DNA from 2 places in the Lentzea sp. CC55 genome. Region 2 is predicted to be linked to the other one. Evidence: predicted binding sites of a transcription regulator. Region 2 holds the regulator's gene; the other holds the start of a gene.
What was found. The regulator HspR, encoded in region 2, represses chaperone genes until heat shock. The targets are predictions, from matches to a motif close to ANNTTGAGTNNNNNNNACTCAANNT.
Positions count from the first base shown of each region.

Region 1 (3,381 bases), on a different contig from region 2:
CGCCCTCGAGGAAGATGTCCCGCAGCTGCTCGTCCATGCGGTTGTCCGACTCGAACTGCCCGACCTGCAGCGGCACGCGGTCGCTGTCGGCGTCACCGATGCCGCCGAACATCAGCTGCGGGTCGGCCAGATATCCCTTGCGCTGCAACAGGCCGTGCAGCTTGCCGAGTTTGCCCTGCATGATCCGCGGCACCGCGCCCATCGACCCGGTCACGTCGAACAGCACCGCGATCGGTGTCGAGTCGGCGTGGTCGGGCGAGTCGCGGCACTCGCGGAAGCCGACGCCCAGCGGGTCGAGCGACGGCGCGGCCTTCCAGCTCGCGGCGGGCGTCGCCCTCAGCGAGGCGGTGTAGCCGAAGTCGGCGATCCCCTTGGCCGCGCGGAAGGTCTTCGCCGCGGCGTAGGCGTTGTCGTCCCACCTGCCGTGTCCCATGGTCATTCTCCTGTCTGGGGGAGGGCGAACGGGCGGAAGCGCCGTGCGCCGTAGAGGTCTTCGAGGAGGTCGTCGTATTCCCGGATCAGGTCGACGGCGTCGGGCCGCCGCTCCGGGCGTTCCTGCAGGCAGCCGCGAGCGAAGGCGCGCTGCCGGTGTTCGTTGTCCGCCAACAGGTCGAGCATCATCCTGTGTGCCATGTGGACGTCCGTCGCGGCGGTGACCGGCTGCTGCGCGACGACTTCCGGTGGGTAGGTGATGGTGCCGCTGGTCGCGAGGAGCCGTTGTCCTTCCTCGACGGCGAACGACCAGCCGGCCAGCACGATCCCGTGCTGCTCCGGGTGCACCATGACGTTCTCGGCGGTGACGGCCCCGTGCACCAGTCCGCTCTGATGTGCGCCGGCCAGCGCCTTGAGCAGCCTGCGGTGCATCCACGCCCAGTCGCGGCCGTCGAGGCCGGACGGGTAGGCGCGCCGGACGTCCGCGAGCGTCACGAAGCCGTCCAGCAGCGGGTCGAGCACCGTGAAGGCGCGCGACCCCTTCGCGACGTCACCCGAGGTGTCGAGCAGCCGCGGGTAGAACGGGCGCAGCCACGGGTTGTGGTCCGTGAAGGACTCCAGCGTCCGCAGCGCGTGCCATTCCGCGTGCAGCAACGGGTTGAGGGCCGGGTTGCGCACCACCTTGACCACGTGCGGACCGTCCGCTTCGTACAGGTTGGCGATGCTGCCGACCGCGAACGGCTCCCCGACGCGGTAGACGGCGGTCTTGGTCCTCAGCTCGACGACCGCGCCGTGCGACCACTCGTGGTGCAGGCGGGTCAGCTCGGCGGACGCCGCGTGCGCCCTCGTGTCGTGCGGCCCGACCACGTCGGGGTGCAGCACCGAGGCCAGCGCGCGGTACCGGCGCCGTACCTGCTTGCGCAGGCCGGAGTCGGTGGTGCGCGGCCCGAAGAGCGCTTCGGGGGACGTGGCGCGTTCCACCAGTTCCAGGGCCTCGGCTGTCGTGAACATGGTTTGAGTCTATGTAACTCAAACCCGGTTGGCAACGGGGTTCTCCGTGACCCGGCTCATGGTGTCCCCGTCGCGAGACGCCGGGTATCCCGTCCCGATACCGGAAGGAGGAAACGTGCTGTTCGTCGTCATGGGCTTTTCCGTGGCTTTCGCCCTGCTCGTGGTGGAGGTGGTCCACCGGCTGGTGCGCCGCTTCACCCACAGCGGGAAGATGTACCGGCCAGGCCAGTTGTTCGGAGCGCTGCTGGCCGCTCAGATAAGCCTGAGCGCCTACCCGGTCGACGTGCCGATCACCCTGCACGCCCTGGGCATCGCGCTGATCCTGGCCGGGGCGTGGCTGCTGGCGGCGCTGATCAGCACGCTCGTCGACATCTCGCTGTCCCGCATCCGCACGGACGTCACGGACAACCGGCACGCCCGGCGCGTGCACACCCAGGTCATGCTGGTGCGGCGGCTGGTCCTGGTGGTCATCGGCGTGCTCGCCGTGGGCGCCATCCTGATGACGTTCCCCGGCGCGCGGGCGGTCGGGTCGACCGTGCTGGCATCCGCGGCGGTCATCGGCGCGGTGGCGGCGTTCTCCGCACAATCGTTGCTGGGCAACCTGATCTCGGGCCTGCAGATCGCGTTCAGCGACGCCGTGCGGCTCGACGACGTCGTGGTGGTCGAGGGCGAGTGGGGCCGGGTCGAGGACATCACGCTGACGTACGTGGTGCTGCACCTCTGGGACGACCGCCGGCTGGTGCTGCCCACCTCGTACTTCCTCAAGACCCCGTTCGAGAACTGGACGCGCACGCAGTCGGCGCTGCTCGGCACCGTGGAGCTCGATCTGGACTGGACGGTGCCGGTCGAGGCGATGCGGCAGGAGATGCGGTCCATGCTGGAGGGCAGCGACCTCTGGGACGGGCGGGTGTCCGTCCTGCAGGTCACGCAGGCCACCAACGGGTTCGTGCGGGTGCGTGCGCTCGTGAGCGCGTCCGACGCCGGAAAGCTGTGGGACCTGCGCTGCCTCACCAGGGAGCACCTCGTGGACTGGGTCCACCGCCGGCACAACGGCGCACTGCCGCAGGTCAGGACGCGGACGGTCACCGGCGTCAACAGGGCACAACCCGCCTCGGACCAGCACACGGACGCGCGCGTGTTCGGCGAGAGCGCGGACGGCGCACTACGGGAGCAAGCGTTTGCGGGTCCCCGGCAGTAGGACCGCCCGAAAATCCGGTGCAACCGCCCGCGACGGGCGTTCCGTCCTCCGAGCATGAGAAGACCGCTCGCCGTCGCGTTTTGCGCGCTGGCTCTCGGCAGCTGTGGTACGAACGGGTCCCTCGCGCCGACTGTGTCGTCCTCGGAGGTGCCTGTCGTGTCATCGGCCAAACCGGACAAGAACCGGATCGAGCAGGCGAAGCGCGACGGCCACCTCACAGTGCCACTGATGATCTCCGTGCAGCCGGGACGCGACGAGGAGGTCGAGCAGGCACTGACGGAGCTGGGCGCGACCGTCGAGTCGCGCGATCCCAGGATCGGCTACCTGCGCGCCGAAATGCCCGTGGACAAGGTGGAAGACGCGTACCTGGTCGCCGGCGTGTCCAAGGTGGACGTGGACGAGCCGCTCGGGAACAGGCTGCCCGAACCGTAGAAAGCCCCAGGACCTCGTGGATCCTGGGGCTTTCTACGTACTACCGGACTGCTAGCTGACTGCCTGGATGATCACGGCACCGCGACCGACGACGTTCTCGTCCGCCGTGCGCACCTCGAGCTCACCGCGCAGCACGCGGCCGGCACCGGGCTGGCCCAGCGGCGTGATGACGCCCGTGACGTTCCACGACGCACCGGCGGCGCGTTCGGCGTTGGTGTCGCTCACGGTCAGCGTGCCGAGAGCGGCCGAGGTGTAGACGTCGAAGTAGTCGTACGCCGTGGTGCCCGCGGGCACCGCGTAGCCGTCGA
Region 1 is NZ_JAJCXE010000033.1:24,900-28,280, forward strand. Features, by position in the region: gene L6E10_RS25450 (hypothetical protein) at 1-433, opposite strand, end outside; gene L6E10_RS25455 (adenylate cyclase) at 436-1,443, opposite strand; gene L6E10_RS25460 (mechanosensitive ion channel family protein) at 1,559-2,641, shown strand; gene L6E10_RS25465 (hypothetical protein) at 2,798-3,073, shown strand; gene L6E10_RS25470 (S8 family serine peptidase) at 3,125-3,381, opposite strand, start outside.
Region 1: the regulator HspR is predicted to act here: its motif matches at 1,444-1,468, upstream of L6E10_RS25455 (adenylate cyclase).

Region 2 (3,381 bases):
CCGCGCACGGCGACCTGACCGGTGCGTTCAAGGCGGTGGCGGACAAGCTCGTGTCCACGTTGCAGAAGACCGGCCTGGAGCCGTTCGCGCACGAGGGCGAGGCGTTCGACCCGTCGGTGCACGAGGCCGTGCAGCACAGCACGTCCCCGGACGTCGAGGGGCCGACGGTCACCGCCGTCCTGCGCCGCGGCTACACGTTCGGCGACAAGCTCGTCCGGCCCGCGCTCGTCGCGGTGACCGACCACGAGCCCGGTGCGCCGGCTGAAGAAGCGTAGGGAGGAGGAGACGTCCGGTGAGTGCTAGGGACTGGATCGAAAAGGACTTCTACCGCGAGCTGGGCGTCTCCTCCGACGCGTCGGCCGACGAGGTCAAGAAGTCGTACCGCAAGCTCGCCCGCGAGCTGCACCCCGACGCGAACCCGGGTGACGCCAAGGCCGAGGCCCGCTTCAAGGCGGTCTCCGAGGCCTACGGCGTGCTGTCGGACCCGGCGAAGCGCAAGCAGTACGACGAGGCCCGCCGGCTGTTCGCGGGCGGTGGGGGCTTCCCCGGCTCCGGCGGGTTCGGCTCGGGCGGCTTCGACGTCAACGACCTGTTCGGCCGTGCCGCGCAGGGCGCCGGTGGCGGCGGCCTGGGCGACCTGCTCGGTGGCCTGTTCAACCGCCGCGGTGGTGCGTCGGCCGGCTCGGCCACGCGCCCGCGCCGCGGCGAGGACGTCGAGACCGACGTCCGCATCGACTTCACCGAGGCGGTGAGGGGAGCGACGGTGCCGCTGCGCCTGTCGTCCCCCGCCGCCTGCACGACGTGCAACGGCTCGGGTGCCAAGCCGGGCACCACGCCGCACACGTGCGCGACCTGTTCGGGGTCCGGCCTGGTCACGCGGTCGCAGGGCGCGTTCGCGTTCAGCGAGCCGTGCCGCGACTGCCGCGGCACCGGCCGGATCATCGACGACCCGTGCCCCGAGTGCGGCGGCGACGGCGTCAGCACCCGCACCCGCACCCTGACGGTGCGGATCCCGTCGGGGGTCGACGACGGCCAGCGGATCCGCCTCGCGGGCCAGGGCGAACCGGGCCGCAACGGCGGCCCGAACGGCGACCTGTTCGTGCGGGTGCACGTCAACCCGCACGGCATCTTCGGCCGCCAGGGCAACGACCTGACGCTGACGGCGCCGATGACGTTCCCCGAGCTCGCGCTCGGAACGACGTTGACCGTGCCCACGCTCGACGGCAAGGTGACCTTGAAGGTGCCCGCCGGAACCGCCTCCGGGCGGGTGCTGCGGGCTCGGGGCAAGGGCATCACCAAGCGCGACGGCTCCGCCGGGGATCTCCTGATCACCCTGGAGGTCGCGGTGCCGAACAACCTCTCGTCCGAGGCCCGCGCGGCACTCGAGGCGTACGCGGACGTGACGAAGGGCCACGACCCACGTGGTGATCTGAACGCACTGCTTGAAGGGCGGTGAAAGCGGTGGGTTTTCCGTTCCCTCCCGGGACCGATGAGGACACGCCGTTCTTCGTGATCTCGGTGGCGGCGCAGCTGTCCGGGCTGCACGCCCAGACCCTGCGGTCCTACGACCGGATGGGCCTGGTGTCGCCCGGCCGCACGCCCGGTGGCGGGCGCCGGTACTCGATGCGCGACATCGTGCTGCTGCGCGAGGTCCAGCGGCTCTCGCAGGACGAGGGCGTGAACCTCGCGGGCATCAAGCGGATCATCGACCTGGAGAACCAGGTCGACGCCCTCCGCTCGCGGGTGGCCGAGCTCCAGCAGGAGCTTGCGCAGGCGCACGCGGCAGCCGACTCGGCCGCCGCCGCCGTGCACGCCTCCTACCGGCGGGACCTGGTCCCGATCCGGCAGGAGACGGCGCTCGTCGTGTGGAAACCGAAGCCCCGCAAGTGATCGAGCGCCTTTACGAGGTCTTCGCGACGCCGCGTCCCCGCGTGGTCGAGTTCTGCGACCACTGCGTGGACGCCGCGAGCGTCGCGCCGTTCACCGAGGTTCCGCTGCGCCGGCTGACCTCCGAGCACGTCGGGGAGTTCTGGCTGCGGTCCGGGACGATCGGCGACGAGACCTTCGTGCGCTACCTGCTGCCGCGCGTGATGGAGCTGATCGCGGCCGGTGAGCTCGACGCCGACTTCTTCTGGCTGCGCCTCGTGACCGAGGCCCACGAGAACGGCGACCCGGACGAGCGGGCGGCGATCGAGGCCTACTTCCTCGCCACACCGCCCGCGCTGGCGGGTCTCGTCACCGGACGCCTGCGCGACCTGCCCCCCGGCGGTTCGGTGGCCGCGTGGCTGCGTGGACCGGAACCCCTCGCCGTGCTGGAGGAAGCCGCGCTGACCGAGCCCGATCCGGACGGCGCGTTCTCCGAGGCGCACCTCGAGCTCGAAGCTCACCGCTCGAAGTAGAACCCGGCTTCCAGGTCCTCCAGGAGGCCGGGTTCCCGCGGTTCCCAGCCCAGCAGGGCCTTGGTGCGCTCGGCCGACGTCGGTGAGTCGCGTGACACCATGAACGCCAGGGCGCCGAAGTGCTCCTGTGCTCGTTCGGCCGGGATGCTCTCCGTCGGCACGCCCAGTTCGCGGCCGATGACCTCGGCGATCTCCCGCATGGTCACGGCCTCCTCCGCCACCGCGTGCAGCACCGAGCCGGCGGGCGCCTTCTCCACGGCCAGGCGGTAGAGGCGTGCCGCGTCCAGGGTGTGGCCCGCTGACCAGCGATTCGTGCCGTCGCCGGGGTAGCAGGAGATGCCGGTGGCCCTCGCGATCCCGACCAGGATCGGGATGAAGCCCGCCGTGTCCAGGCGGCTGTGGACGGTCGGCGGCAGGACCACCACGGAGCCGCGGACGTCCCGGGCGTCGATGATCGCGTTGCGGGCCGCGCCGCGGGGGCTGTCGTCCGGGACGCGTTCCTCCTCGGTGGCCGTGCGACCCAGGTCCGAGTACGACAGGGTGCCGCTGGTGCCGACCAGGGGCTTGCCGGTGCCCGCCAGCTCGTCCAGGAACGCCCTGACGACGGTGAGGTCGGCGTCGGCGGCGCCCTGGTAGTCGCCCGCGTACATCTCGTCGTGCTTGAACGCCAGGTGGATCACCGCGTCGGACTCGGCCGCGCCCTTGCGCAGGCCGTCCAGGTCGTCGAGGTCGCCCAGCCGGGCGGTGGCGCCTCGGGCCTCGACCTTGGCGGCGGACGCCTCGGAGCGGGCCAGGCCCACGACCTGGTGGCCTGCCCGCAGGAGTTCGGGGACCACTGCTGATCCGACGTGGCCGCTGGCGCCCGTGACGAAGACCTTCATGGGTGCTTCTCCAGAAAGTGATGGGACTTGGTCTCATCAACCGTAGCAGAGTGATGGGACCAAGTCGCATCACTTAGGATGGGCGCATGGGTCGATGGGAG
Region 2 is NZ_JAJCXE010000022.1:816,800-820,180, reverse strand. Features, by position in the region: gene grpE (nucleotide exchange factor GrpE) at 1-275, shown strand, start outside; gene dnaJ (molecular chaperone DnaJ) at 293-1,456, shown strand; gene L6E10_RS19840 (heat shock protein transcriptional repressor HspR) at 1,462-1,890, shown strand; gene L6E10_RS19835 (hypothetical protein) at 1,887-2,399, shown strand; gene L6E10_RS19830 (SDR family oxidoreductase) at 2,384-3,280, opposite strand; gene L6E10_RS19825 (TetR/AcrR family transcriptional regulator) at 3,367-3,381, shown strand, end outside.